DNA from 3 places in the Xenorhabdus bovienii SS-2004 genome. Region 3 is predicted to be linked to each of the others. Evidence: riboswitches for the same ligand, from Rfam matches in the RefSeq annotation. Region 3 holds a riboswitch; each other region holds the start of a gene.
What was found. A riboswitch is a leader RNA that binds a small molecule or an ion and turns the genes downstream of it on or off. The one in region 3 is predicted to bind thiamine pyrophosphate.
Positions count from the first base shown of each region.

Region 1: it holds a riboswitch for thiamine pyrophosphate, as region 3 does, so the genes downstream of both, thiC (phosphomethylpyrimidine synthase ThiC) here and thiB (thiamine ABC transporter substrate binding subunit) in region 3, are expected to answer to the same signal.
Region 2: it holds a riboswitch for thiamine pyrophosphate, as region 3 does, so the genes downstream of both, thiD (bifunctional hydroxymethylpyrimidine kinase/phosphomethylpyrimidine kinase) here and thiB (thiamine ABC transporter substrate binding subunit) in region 3, are expected to answer to the same signal.

Region 1 is NC_013892.1:3,873,057-3,878,082, forward strand. Features, by position in the region: gene nudC (NAD(+) diphosphatase) at 1-149, opposite strand, end outside; gene XBJ1_RS17185 (HAD family hydrolase) at 439-1,101, shown strand; TPP riboswitch at 1,543-1,667, shown strand; gene thiC (phosphomethylpyrimidine synthase ThiC) at 1,825-3,798, shown strand; gene thiE (thiamine phosphate synthase) at 3,782-4,456, shown strand; gene XBJ1_RS17200 (HesA/MoeB/ThiF family protein) at 4,450-5,026, shown strand, end outside.
Region 2 is NC_013892.1:2,719,141-2,724,166, reverse strand. Features, by position in the region: gene XBJ1_RS11620 (amino acid permease) at 347-1,717, shown strand; gene cspE (transcription antiterminator/RNA stability regulator CspE) at 2,658-2,867, shown strand; TPP riboswitch at 2,988-3,080, shown strand; gene thiD (bifunctional hydroxymethylpyrimidine kinase/phosphomethylpyrimidine kinase) at 3,122-3,922, shown strand; partial or broken gene XBJ1_RS19945 (class I fructose-bisphosphate aldolase) at 4,007-4,232, opposite strand; gene yegQ (tRNA 5-hydroxyuridine modification protein YegQ) at 4,741-5,026, opposite strand, start outside.
Region 3 is NC_013892.1:3,582,484-3,587,509, forward strand. Features, by position in the region: gene thiQ (thiamine ABC transporter ATP-binding protein ThiQ) at 1-373, opposite strand, end outside; gene thiP (thiamine/thiamine pyrophosphate ABC transporter permease ThiP) at 366-1,970, opposite strand; gene thiB (thiamine ABC transporter substrate binding subunit) at 1,946-2,959, opposite strand; TPP riboswitch at 3,033-3,136, opposite strand; gene rppH (RNA pyrophosphohydrolase) at 3,253-3,783, shown strand; gene ptsP (phosphoenolpyruvate--protein phosphotransferase) at 3,793-5,026, shown strand, end outside.

The sequences.
Region 1 (5,026 bases), 290 kb from region 3:
CACTCACCAATAGGCCGCGCCATATGGCCTTGTAATGACCATTGTCTGGCTGTCCCTGACGGCAATTCGCCCTGTGGCAGCCAAACTAGATTCTCAAGACTGATAACCCACCAGCCTCGTTCCATACCTGTCAGTTTTTGTTGAATCATCTACCGCACCATAGTTCCAATGACATTGTGTCCAAATTCAGCATCAGACAGGATACTCCTTTTCGTCGTATCCTGTCTGAACATCGCCCTAATTTAATCAATCTATATCAAAATCTATTTATTTCGAAATGAAAGGCCGTTATAACGCTCACATTTCCCAATCTGTCATCGATACTTTCCTTGACCAACAAATTTGGGGCAATATCATTCACTGGCATGTCAGTCGATGAGCTGAAATAAACACAATTTTGGAAGCGATATTCAAAAAAACCATTGAGGAATAATGACTATGTCACAGCAGATTGCGGTATTTGATCTGGATGATACATTGATTTGTGGGGATTCCAGCCTGCTTTGGACGGAATATTTGTGGGAAAAAGGCATTATTACCGATCATCGTTTTATCGAGGCAGACCAGAAAATGATGGCTGACTACAGTGCCGGTAAACTGGATATGCACGATTATCTGGCGTTCAATTTACAGTCACTGAATCAAGTACACCATGAACAGGTGGATATTTGGCTGACAGATTTTGTGGAAACCAAAATTAAACCCATCTCTTATCCCGCAGCCAAAAAACAATTAGATATCTATCGGCAACAGAACATTCCTATCATTATTATTTCTGCCACTGTTTCTTTCGTGGTGAAAAAAGTCGCGGCCGCATTGGGTGTGCTGACAGCTATGGGGATTGATATGGTCATGGAAAATGGCTGCTATACGGGCAGTATTTTGGGAACCCCTACCTTCCGTGAAGGAAAAGTCGTACGTTTGCAACAATGGTTGACAGAACAAAACTTATCACCTCAGCATATCTCCTTTTACACTGATTCCATAAATGACCTGCCGATGTGTTTATTTGCCAACGAAGTGTTTACTGTCAATGCTGATATACGGTTGCAAAAGGAAGCTGGAAATCATGGATGGAAACAGTTGAACTGGGTGTTATAAGAATTTGTTTCTATATCTAATATGTTTCAAATTGTAGGGTATAAATTCGTCGTTATTTTATTTATTACTTTATAGCGACGTTTTTCCCAAAAATTATAGCAATCTTCTCATATAAGATATTCATGATAATAAATATTAAATTAAATACAATAAATTATGAATTGATAATACACTTCATTAATAAAAAACCTCTATTCCACTATACAAAAACCATCAAACCACTCCTAATTAAAATATAATTAAACCATGATTTTCTGACGAAGTAATATCCGTTCCTATACTTATTTAAATGATGGATAATAAAAATCGCAATAACTTATGACACCCAAAACGGTATGGAGCTCAATTCAGGGATTGCAATTCAATTGAGTCTTAATCTCACACAAAAGTTGTAAGTTTTAGGTTGTAGTTTTCACAATCCGCTCTATACTCTGAGGTGTTTTTTTCTTGTCGGAGTGCCTAGCGTTCAACGTATATCACGATGAACACAGGCTGAGACCGTTGATTCGGGATCCGCAGAACCTGATCGGGCTAATACCCGCGAAGGGAACAAGAGTAATTACCCCGCTGACATATCCTCCTGTTTCTATAGAGATATTATTCAGCACCAACCATTACTCCCTGCGAGCTCCAGACAAGCAATTTTCTCAACTTAAGCCCATTCCAGCAGGCAACGCTCCCGTTCGCATGATGGACAGGCTATAACACAGTCAGGAATTTGCTATGTCTAATAATATTGTTATCCCAACTACTGATGTCATCCCTGCGGCCGATATCGCCCCCAAAACCTATCCTGCACGGCCACGCAAGGCACAACGGGATGCAGCACAGGAATTTATCAATTCCGTTCAAGGCGTTACCTTCCCCAACTCACGCAGAATTTACCTTGCCGGCTCCCGCAAAGATATTCAAGTTCCGATGCGTGAAATCCAGTTATCACCAACACTGATTGGCGGCACCAATGAAAATCCTCAATTTGAGGAAAACGAACCCGTGCCCATCTATGATACCTCTGGCTCTTATGGAGATCCCGACTCGGTGCTGGATGTGCGAGCTGGCTTGAAGAAAATCCGTCAGCTTTGGATCGAAGAGCGTAATGATACCGAGCCAGTCGCTGTTCTCAGTTCTGACTTTACCCAGCAGCGGCTTGCGGATGCCGGACTGGATCATCTGCGCTTCAACCAGCTTCCTCATCCATTGAAAGCCAGACAAAGCAAGCGTGTCACCCAATTGCACTATGCACGCCAAGGCATTGTCACACCCGAAATGGAATTTATCGCCCTGCGAGAAAATATGGGGCGTGAACGCATCCGCAGTGAAGTCCTGCTCCAGCAGCATCCGGGGCAAAGTTTCGGTGCAAACTTGCCGGACAACATCACGCCAGAGTTTGTCCGTCAGGAAGTTGCCGCTGGCCGGGCGATTATTCCCGCCAACATCAACCATCCCGAATCCGAGCCGATGATTATTGGCCGCAATTTTCTGGTCAAAGTGAATGCCAACATCGGTAACTCCTCCGTCACATCCTCCATTGAAGAAGAAGTGGAAAAACTGATTTGGTCTACCCGCTGGGGAGCAGATACGGTGATGGATCTCTCTACTGGCCGTTATATCCACGAAACCCGCGAATGGATCTTACGTAACAGTCCTGTACCTATCGGTACAGTGCCAATTTATCAGGCGCTGGAAAAAGTGAACGGCGTGGCAGAAAACCTGACATGGGAAATGTTCCGCGATACTTTACTGGAACAAGCCGAGCAAGGGGTGGATTATTTCACCATCCACGCAGGCGTCCTGCTACGTTACGTGCCGATGACGGCCAAACGTCTGACCGGCATCGTCTCTCGTGGAGGTTCCATTATGGCAAAATGGTGTCTCTCCCATCATCAGGAAAGCTTCCTCTATACCCATTTTCGCGAAATTTGTGAAATCTGCGCCGCCTATGACGTTTCTCTGTCTTTGGGAGATGGACTGCGTCCCGGATCAATTCAGGATGCCAATGATGAGGCGCAATTTGCCGAACTGCATACTCTCGGCGAGTTGACTAAAATTGCCTGGGAGTACGATGTTCAGGTGATGATCGAAGGACCGGGGCATATCCCGATGCAATTAATCCGCCGCAATATGACGGAAGAATTGGAACATTGCCACGAAGCGCCATTCTATACGCTGGGGCCACTGACAACCGATATCGCTCCCGGTTATGACCATTTCACCTCCGGCATCGGTGCGGCCATGATAGGCTGGTTTGGTTGTGCAATGCTGTGCTACGTCACACCAAAAGAACACCTTGGTCTCCCCAACAAAGACGACGTAAAACAAGGGCTGATTACGTATAAAATCTCGGCACATGCGGCAGATCTCGCCAAAGGCCATCCCGGAGCACAAATCCGCGATAACGCCATGTCAAAAGCACGTTTTGAATTCCGCTGGGAAGACCAATTCAATCTGGCTCTTGATCCTGAAACCGCCCGCGCCTATCACGATGAAACCCTGCCACAGCAATCCGGCAAAGTTGCTCACTTCTGCTCTATGTGTGGGCCAAAATTCTGCTCCATGAAAATCACGCAGGACGTGCGCGATTATGCAGCAAAACTGGAACAGGAAGCTGGCATGGAACAGATGTCAGAAGAATTCCTCGCTCATGGCAGCGAGCTGTATCACAGTGCTGAGGACATAAGCGATGAAAAATCAGCCTGAAGCCTCATCAATTCCACAAGCCCCTTTTGCCCCAACCGTGCACCGTTTGGGGCTTTATCCCGTCGTGGATTCCCTGACGTGGATTGAGCGGCTACTGAAAGCGGGTATCAGAACCCTGCAACTACGCATCAAAGATCTCCCCGAAGATCAGGTAGAAGAGGATATCCAATCCGCCATTGTATTGGGTCGCCAATACAATGCCCGCCTATTCATCAACGATTACTGGGATCTGGCCATCAAACATCGCGCCTATGGTGTGCATTTGGGGCAGGAAGATCTGGATATCGCGGATCTCAATGCCATCCGGCAAGCAGGACTGCGTCTTGGCATTTCCACCCATGACGAATATGAACTGGCGCGGACAAAAGCACTGAGGCCTTCCTATATTGCACTCGGGCATATTTTCCCCACCACGACGAAAGAGATGCCTTCAAAGCCGCAAGGCCTTTCGGCATTGAAACATCAAGTGGAAATAACCCCGGAATATCCTACCGTTGCCATCGGTGGGATTTCGCTGGATCGTGTGCCTGATGTCGTTGCAACAGGAGTGGGTGGCGTGGCATTGGTCAGCGCCATTACTAAAGCCAAAGATTGGCGGCAGGTAACTGACCAATTACTTCATTTGATTGAAGGAAGTGATCGGGAGCTCTTATGTTAAACGACCAAGAATTTATGCGGTACAGCCGTCAATTGCTACTGGAAGACATCGGCTCTGATGGACAGGAAAAATTAAAAGCAGGAAAAGTACTGATTGTCGGATTGGGTGGATTAGGTTCACCCGCAGCACTCTATCTCGCAGCGGCAGGCGTCGGCCACCTTTATCTGGCAGATGATGATACGTTGCATGTCTCAAACCTGCAACGCCAGATCCTCTATCGCACAGCAGATATTCCCGCAGGAAAGGCGGTTTTAGCAGCGAAGCAACTGAAGGCCCTGAATCCGCTGGTCGAAAATACCGTGCTGACCGAGCGGCAGGATCGTGAATCACTGGAAAATCTCGTCCGTCAGGCCGATCTGGTGCTGGATTGCTGCGATAACATGGCGACGCGCTATGCTATCAATGCCGCCTGTGTTGCAGAAAATAAACCGCTCATCAGCGGTAGTGCCGTTGGTTTCAGCGGGCAGCTTATCGTATTCGAACCCCCTTACTTGCACGGCTGTTATGCCTGTCTCTACCCTGATCAGGAAGAGCCGCATCGCAACTGTCGTACAGCCGGTGTTTTAGGGC
Region 2 (5,026 bases), 860 kb from region 3:
GTGTAGAAACCGGAGTATAAACGTAGTTTCTTAAGGGGTAGCACGTGAAGATGATTCGCGGAGCTTCCCCTTTGGGTTGTACTAAAACGCGTTTAAAAACTATTGCTTTCGTATGAACACAGTCTAGGTTCAAAGTGATAAATAAGATAGCTTAATGGGGTTAGTTTAAATGTTGCGCTAAAATCAGAGCTTAACCCAATAGCTACAATTGTTAAGGTAGTTTGAGCACGACAAATCGCGCAGAAATTAGGGGAAATGAGAGAATTTCTCGCCCTGTTCAGGTTCAAAACGACAAATAAAATAGCTTAATGAGACGGGTTCTAAGCATTATAATTAAGAGGACTAGATGGTAGAACAAGCAGAACAATCTACGCTTAAGCGTGGTTTAAAGAACAGGCATATTCAGCTTATTGCCCTCGGTGGTGCAGTAGGAACGGGATTGTTTTTGGGGATTGCTCAAACCATAAAAATGGCTGGGCCTTCGGTACTTCTCGGATATGCCATTGGTGGTTTTATTGCATTTCTAATTATGCGCCAACTGGGTGAAATGGTTGTCGAAGAGCCTGTCGCTGGCTCGTTTAGCCATTTTGCTTATAAATACTGGGGTAATTTTGCCGGTTTTCTGTCTGGCTGGAATTACTGGGCAATGTTCATTCTTGTCGGAATGGCAGAATTGACGGCAGTCGGCATGTATATTCATTATTGGTGGCCGGAAATCCCAACATGGATTTCCGCTGCAATATTCTTTGTGCTGATTAATGCCATTAACCTGATTAATGTCCGGTTATATGGTGAAACGGAATTCTGGTTTTCTATCATCAAAGTTACTGCCATTATTGGCATGATTATCTTTGGGGCTTATTTGCTCATCAGCGGCACTGGCGGGCCACAGGCTAGTGTAACCAATTTATGGCAGTATGGCGGGTTTATGCCAAACGGGGTTTCCGGTCTGATTATGGCGATGGCTGTGATCATGTTTTCATTTGGTGGGCTGGAAATGGTCGGGATTACTGCGGCAGAAGCTGAAGATCCTGAAAAAAATATTCCAAAGGCAACTAATCAGGTCGTTTATCGAATCCTGCTGTTTTATATTGGTTCATTGTCTATTCTGCTTTCGCTTTACCCATGGATGAATGTGGTCGAAGGCGGCAGCCCATTTGTTTTGATTTTCGATCACTTGGATAACTTTTGGGTGTCTAATATCCTGAATGTGGTTGTATTAACGGCGGCATTATCTGTTTATAACAGTGGCGTGTACTGTAACAGCCGGATGCTGTATGGTTTGGCAAAACAGGGTAATGCTCCTCGCATCCTGACAAAAGTTAATCAGCGCAGTGTACCTGTTTTATCAATAGGATTGTCAGCATTGGCAACATCTATAGGGGTGCTGGTTAACTATATTATGCCCGGAAAAGCATTTGAACTGTTGATGGCGTTGGTAGTGACAACGTTGGTCATTAACTGGATCATGATCTGTCTGGCACATCTGAAATTCCGAACTGCAAAAAATGCAGAAGGAATTAAGACGAAGTTTCAGGCATTTTGGTATCCATTCGGTAACTATTTGTGCTTAATATTCCTTGCATTCATTCTCGTCATTATTCTGATGACACCGGAAATACGTATCTCAGTTATCCTGATGCCGTTCTGGATTGGCATGTTATGGGGAGGCTACTTGTTTTCCAAGGCTAAAAAGGCAAAGGTGCGAGTTATCTAACGGTAAATTTGTTCAGTATTCTTCCAGCCGGATCTATTTCCGGCTGGTCTTATGATTAGTTTTATTAAACTTCCTATAGCCAGTATCATATTCAGCAGGGAAATGATACAGGAAGTAGAATTTGCGTAACATAATGTGTACCACTCAGTCTAACTTCTCCGTTCAGTTATCTTGTATCACCATTGCCAGCGTAGCCAGCCAAAAAGCATATTCCTGCTATTGTAGGTCCCGGAAATATAAGTTGACTAAAATGACAGCCTGTTATATTCGATAAAAAATCGGTAATGGCAAGAGGAGGGGGATATAATAATTATTATTTGCTGTGACATTTAATGTCAATCCCAATCCCATTCTGATTCTGATTCTGAAACTATCCAAAGTGCCTGATATCCACACGCTGTAAGCTTTATGAAATAAAATATTGCTCTAATAGAATAGTGGATGAATATGGCTCCATATTAGGATTGAATAATATTTAATAAAGGATAAATAAAATATAACTTAGTTATGTTTAAAATAATTATATTGTATATACCAGCCTTGAAATGAAGTTAGTCATAATTTTTATTGTTATCTGAAATATTTTTTGGAAATTATAAATCTCTGGTGTGCTTCATAATAGGTGTGAAAAACAGCATAAAGTATTAGATTATTTAAATTGGTTTCCTGGGGTTAAAATTTTATTTTTACATAAATTCATATTGTTGTGTTATTTATGGACTTTTTAGTAATTTAAAAACAGGAACAGTTGTTAAGGGTTTTAAATGTGTGCGTTGGGTTCAGCCCCTGAAAAAAATGGCTTGCGATTATATAAAGAGTATGTGATAAAACACATGGGTAAACGAAGTATTGGTTCTGTTAATGAATAACAGCGACGAATATGGGTTTGTTTATTTTTATGTCAATCGGCGAATAAAGCGATTCAAAGGAAATTTTTGAAATGGCAAAAATCACTGGTATTGTGAAGTGGTTCAACGAGTCTAAAGGTTTTGGTTTTATTACTCCAGCTGATGGTAGCAAAGATGTATTTGTACATTTTTCTGCAATTATGAACGATGGGTTTAAAACATTGTCTGAAGGCCAACAAGTTGAGTTCGAAATTCAGAATGGTCCTAAAGGTCCTGCGGCTGCAAACGTCACAGCTTTATAGTAACAAACTTATTTTGGCTGGTATTTGATTACTGACCAAATATATTTATCATTAGTTTGGCTTCTTGACGATAACTGATTGCAAAAATCACTCTATTGCGTTACTAATAGAGTGATTTTTTATTTTGACTCGGGGCGTTCTTGATTGAGCTGAGAAGTACCCGTATTACCTGATCTGGATAATGCCAGCGTAGGGAAGTCATGGTATCTCCTATTCTGATACTGGCTTTTCTTTGGCTGGTGCTAGGAGTCACCATCATGAGAATTAATTCATTGACCATCGCAGGAACCGATCCTAGCGGTGGTGCCGGCATTCAGGCTGATTTAAAAACTTTCTCCGCACTTGGAGCCTATGGCACAACAGTAATAACCGCTCTGGTTGCTCAAAATACAATGGGAGTCCAATCAGTTTATGACATTGATCCCCGCTTTGTCGCTGAGCAGCTTGAATCGGTGCTTTCTGATGTCAGAATGGATAGCATCAAGATAGGTATGTTATCCAATGTTGCTAATGTCAATGTAGTTGCAGAAGCTCTGAATCGTTACCCTGTTCCCCATATCGTGTTGGATACGGTTATGGTGGCTAAGAGTGGTGATCCCTTATTATCCCCAGAAGCAATAACTACGATGGTAGAGCAACTCTTGCCAAACGTCTCACTAATTACGCCAAATTTGCCAGAAGCGGCGGCCATACTGAAATGTAACATTGCCGAAACGGAAGGTGAAATGTTGCAGCAGGGGCGTGAACTGTTTTCAATGGGATGTCAGGCGGTTTTACTGAAGGGGGGACATCTGGTTAATGAAGAAAGTCCAGATTGGCTGTTTACTGTTGAAGGAGAGTGGCGTTTTACTGCTCCCAGAATCAATACGCGACATACTCATGGCACAGGTTGTACGCTCTCCGCAGCGCTTGCAGCATTACGTCCCCGTTATCCTGATTGGAAAAACACACTGCCAGCGGCGAAAACTTATTTGCAGAATGCACTGGCGCAGGCGGATACACTGGATGTTGGAAAGGGAATAGGGCCAGTGCACCATTTTCATCAATGGTGGTAGTAGTGGCATCATAGCCATATGGTGATTAAATAATGGGAATAACTATATCCCCATCATGAAAAATGGCGAGTTGAAGAAGTGCGGTTAGGCAATGGTTACTGTCTTGTTGAGGTAAACATCCTGAACCGAGTGGATTAATTCTACTCCTTCTTTCATTGATTTTTTGAACGCCTTACGGCCAAGAATCAGCCCCATACCACCGCTCGTTTGTTGATGAAGGCAGTGCGGACAGAGTCGCTCAGGATGCACCGCCAGAGTTGATCAATCCCGCACGTCCCATATAACAGTTAGCAAGCTGATAACGAACCAGTTAGAACAGTACTTATTAAAACTTAACTATCTTGCAGGGTAGTTAAGTTAAATAATCATCATTTGGTTTGGCATGATGAAAATTAAACATAAGTATTGTTCTTCAATCTAATAATTTGAAAAGAGTTTTCCTAAAATTTCCTTCACTAAACTGAAGGATTATTAATGATATTTATCATAAGATGATTTTTTTATTTATAATAAATAGAGTTATTAATTATTTGTTAGGGTATTTGTAATGAAGAAACAGAAAGTATTAATTAAAACAACATATTTTTATTATGGGATTAATTTTAACTATTTGAATTTATTGAATTTTATTTATTTCCGAATAAAAAGAAAAGGCCAGCTCAAGGGAGATTGAGCCAGCCAAGGAGGTGGTTCCTAGTCTTACAGTAAAACTTTTTTAGTTCTTCATTTTTCAAGCTCGATAATACGAGAAATAAAATAGCATTGATGTGATCTATTTCTAAAAAAACAGAACAATTTCTTTAAAAATTTATTTTCGGTTATTTTTCTTGTATTTCCTTTGGTTGTGGTGTTCTGGTATTGGTTCCCTTTAAATTTCGGATAAGCAGCGTATAGTTCAAAATAATTTCTTCAGGAATGGGCAGATAGACGATATGACCATCTCCGGGTGCTACTTCAATTGCCTGGCCTTTTTTATTTGCCATAGATTCCAGCGTAAAGTTGATATTACCTGATGGTGTCATCAGTTCCAGTTGATCTCCGACCAGAAATTTATTTTTTACGGTAACTTCAGCCAGACCATTTACACGATTGCCAGTGAATTCG
Region 3 (5,026 bases):
GGTTAAGATAATCTTGCAGTGATACTTGGGCAGCAATTTGCTGTAGCGTCTTTTGTTGCTCACCCGTTAGCCGTAAGCCGGGATGTAACCCCAGACCGATATTTTGTTCAATGGTTAAGTGGGAAAACAGATTATTTTCCTGAAACAACATTGAGACTGGCCGTTTGGAAGGCGAGGTATGGGCATGATTTTCATCATTTAACCAGATATCGCCACTTTCTGCGGATTGGAACCCCGCCATTAAACTTAACAGCGTACTTTTACCCGCTCCGCTGGGGCCGAGGATTGCAATACGTTCGCCTGCCTCAATATTGACATGGAAATGCATGGCAAGGTGCTCGTAGGTATAAATGACATTTTCGAGTTTAATCATGGCGTCGGCCCGGTAAGCGTTCAAGCACACTGAACAAGATAAAACAGAGAAGCAGCAGCAGGAATGCGGTGACTGCACCGTCTTGACTGCGATATGCCCCGATTTGCTGATAAAGATAGAAAGGCAAGGTGCGGAAATCTTCGTTGCCAAATAACGCGACAACGCCAAAATCCCCAATCGATAAAACACAGGAAAAAGCCAGTGCTTGAGCCAAAGGAATTTTCAGTGCCTTAAGTTCAATCCAGCGTAGTCGGTGAATCCCTTGAATATTAAGAGAACGGCACAGGGGATTGTAACGTTCCGCCAAATCACGCATTGGGTTATCCAATACTTTCAGAGCATATGGGATCGCCATTAATCCATTGGTCAAGATAACTAATCCGTAAGGAGAATGTGGCAAGCCAACGGTGGTGTTCAGCAGAATAAAAAAGCCTGTCGCAAGAACAATACCCGGCATGGCAAGGATTAATAAACCGCTGGTTTCCATTGCCTGTCCCCAGCGGGGAGAGTGGCGCAAGCGTAATTCACGGCTACTCCATAACAGCATTATAGTCAGCATGACACACAGCAAACCTGCTCCCAGAGCGATAACCGCTGAAGTCGTAAAGGCTTGCCACAAAGCTGGCTGGCGCAGAACATTAAGTACAGCACCGTTCAGACCGTCCACAATGACTGCCAGTAATGGTGGGATCAAAAGTAGTAGTGCAATAATAATGAATAGCCCATCACAGCCTTTTTGCAGCCATGAATCCTGCGGATTCCGCCATTTTTGCTGGTGACCGTAACCGACAACGAGTGTGCCTTTGAGTTTTTGGCTGACCAACACCAGACCAAGACAGCAAAATAGTTGGATAAGCGCAAGCAGGGCAGCATGGCCGAGATCGTAGTCATAGTTGAGTGCCTGATAAATGGCTAGCTCTATGGTAGTTGCTGCGGGGCCACCTCCCAGTGCGAGCACGGTGGCAAAACTGGCAAAGCACAGCATGAATATCAGTGCACCGGTCGGCAGAATTTGGCGGCGCAGATAAGGCCATTCTACAAAACGAAAATGTTGCCACTCATTCATGCCAAGCTGCGCTGCGAGTTGCCGCTGCTCTACCGCAATATTTTCCAGCGATTGGAGCAGTAACCGGACTGCCATTGGCATATTGAAAAAAATATGCGCCAGTAGAATCCCTTGCAGCCCGTAAGGCGTAAAACGGTATTCAATACCCATCCATTGGGAAATATTTGCCAACCAGCCGACTCGGCCGTAAACGGTCAGTATGCCAAAGAGGGCAACCAAAACAGGGAGTACCAACGTCATGGCGCATAAGCGCAGAAACAGCATCCTGCCGGGAAAACGACGGCGATAAAGCGCTCTGGCGAGGAAAATCGCTGGCGTCACCGATAACACGGCAGACAGAAAAGCCTGCCAAAAAGTGAATCGAATGACATGCCACAAGTAACTGTCACTTAAGAACCCTTGCCAGTGGTTTTCCGGCGCATTGAACCAAAGCGCTCCAAATGCTGACAGAGCAACCACAAGTAACAGGCCGGAGGCAATCACCCCCGGCAATAACCAACCCGCAATTAACGGCTTACGGCGCTTTGCCATGTACGGATCCACTGATTACGATGTTTGGCCACATCATCTGCGCTGAATTGCAGTGGTTTTGCGGGCACAGAAAGCTGCTTGAAAACCTCAGGCAGAGGAATGTCGATAACCGGATACATCCAGTTAGTCGTCGGAATTGCTTGCTGGAAGGCAGGTGAAATCATGAACTGCATGAATTTCTGCGCCAGTTTAGGTTGCTTACTTGAGACTAACTGAGCGGCGACTTCAATTTGCAGGTAATGGCCTTCGCTGAATATGGCAGCCGCATAGTTATCTTTTTTCTCTGACAGAATGTGATAGGCCGGTGATGTGGTATAGCTGAGTACCATATCTCCTTCACCTTTCAGGAACAATCCATAGGCTTCACTCCAGCCTTTGGTGACAGTCAGCGTTTTTTTGGCAACTTTCGGCCATTCCTGTACCGCTTTATCGCCATAAATATCCTGCATCCAGAGTAACAGCCCCAGGCCAGGGGTGCTGGTGCGCGGATCTTGATAAATAATCTTCCAGTTCTGGTTACTGTTGATTAATTCATCCATACTTTTGGGAGGGTGAGGTAAGGTGTTCTTGTTGTAAACAAAGGCAAAGTAACCGTAATCGTAAGGAATGAAGGTTTTGCTGTTCCATGTGACAGGCAATTTCAGTTTTGAGGTATCAATATGGCTTGGTGTAAACAACCCTGTCTGCTGGGCAGCCTGAATCAAGTTGTTATCCAGCCCTAACACAATGTCTGCTGATGTCTTTTTGCCTTCCATTCTCACGCGGTTCAGCAGGGATACTCCATCTTCCAGGGCGACGAGTTTCAGTTCACAGTTACACTCTGCTTCAAAGGCTTTTTTAATGGCAGGTCCCGGCCCCCATTCAGAAGCAAATGAATCATAAGTGTAAACTGTCAGTGTAGGCTTAGTCTGTGCCGTTTGAGCAAAGACACATGCAGAAATCAATAGCGTACTGATTGTGATAAATCTGGAAAATAAGTTTTTAAACACTTTGCTCTCCTGTTGTGATTAGCAGATAGATAAAGGATTTGAGAAAGTGCTAAATGGAAAATATTTTTATATCAATGATTAGCGTCTCAAAGTCCTACGTCGGTACTAGCCGGATCAGGTTCGACGGGTTTTTCTCAGCAATACGGTTTTACAACAGCAGCACCCCGTTGAGATGGCGGTATTGTAGAGACTTCCGCTACGGCTGCAAAGTCCAATGATATAGGTTTACCGCTTGGGATGAGTGTGAAACAATTAGCTATCTTTTCAAATTTGTTTTATCGAGAGGTAGTCTGGTGATTGATGATGATGGCTACCGCCCGAATGTAGGAATCGTAATTTGTAATCGCCAAGGGCAGGTCCTTTGGGCTCGCCGTTATGGGCAGCATTCCTGGCAGTTTCCTCAGGGGGGTATCAATCCAGGGGAATCACCAGAACAAGCGATGTATCGCGAGTTGTTCGAAGAAGTTGGTTTAAATCGCAAAGATGTACGGGTTCTCACATCTACCCGTAGCTGGCTGCGTTACAAATTACCCAAGCGTTTGGTGCGTTGGGATACAAAGCCCGTTTGTATTGGGCAGAAGCAGCGTTGGTTTTTATTACAGTTGCTTTGTAATGAAGCCGATATTAATGTGCAGCGCAGCAACGCACCCGAGTTTGATGGTTGGCGTTGGGTCAGTTATTGGTATCCTGTCAGGCAGGTGGTTTCTTTTAAACGGGATGTTTATCGCCGCGTAATGAAAGAATTCTCTTCTATTGTGATGCCAGTGCAGGAATCCGCTCCACAGCTACATTCACCTTATTTACATCGTCGCAGAAGAAGTTAGGTAACTGTTATGCTCATGCGCTTACGGGAAATTGTCGAAAAGGTTGCCATGGCAGCTAATTTGTCTGAAGCGCTTGAACTATTGGTTAATGAAACCTGTCTGGCAATGAGCACGGATGTCTGTTCTATCTATCTGGCAGATCATCAGCGGCATTGCTATTACTTGATGGCTACCCGAGGCTTAAAGAAGCCAGAGGAACGAGCGATCAGCCTGGCCTTTGATGAAGGTGTCGTTGGTGTAGTCGGGCGTTTATCTGAATTAATCAACCTCGCCGATGTGCGAGATCACCCCAGTTTTAAATATATCCCCCAAGTAAAAGAAGAAGGTCTGCGGGCTTTTTTGGGCGTACCGATTGTTTATCGTCGTCAGTTGCAAGGTGTACTGGTTGTTCAACAAAATGAACGGCGGCTATTCGATGAAAGTGAAGAGTCTTTTATGGTCACGCTGGCCATGCAATTGGCGGTTATTCTCGCTCAGGCACAAACAAAAGGGCTATTTGGTCAGTATCGTCAGACACGCATTAAGGCGCTTGCCATTTCCAGTGGTATCGTCATGGCTCAGGGTTGGCAAGATGGTTCTCAGCCATCACTTGAACAAGTTTTTGAAGCGTCCACGCTGGAATATCAGGCAGAACGTTCTCGGCTGACCGAAGCCCTTGAGCAGGCAACCGCCGAATGTCGCCGTATCAGTAAGCGTTTTACCTCCAGCTCACAGAAAGAAAGTGCCGCTATTTTTGACCTCTATTCTCATTTGCTGAATGATCCCAAACTCAAGCAGGATCTGTTTTTTTCCGTCGATAACGGGTTTGTGGCGGAGTGGGCAGTTAAAAGCGTTGTCGAAAAATATGCCGAACAGTTTGCCAGCTTGCAAGATCCCTATATGCGGGAGAGAGCTTCTGATTTGCGGGCGCTTGGGCAGCGGGTATTGTTCCATCTGGATGGTTCTTTCACAGGTGATAGCGAATGGCCAGAGCGCTTTATTCTGGTTGCCGATGAACTCAGTGCCAATTTACTGGCTGAAATGCCGCAGGAACAACTGGCTGGTGTGATTGTACGGGATGGTGCAACTCACTCTCATTCCGCAATACTGGTTCGGGCGATGGGAATACCGGCTATCATGGGAGCCGATATCCAGCCTGAATTACTGCATAATCGGATGCTAATCCTTGACGGTTATCGCGGCGAGTTTTTTGTTGAACCAGAACCACTGATTATTCAGGAATACCGACAGATTATTGAAGAAG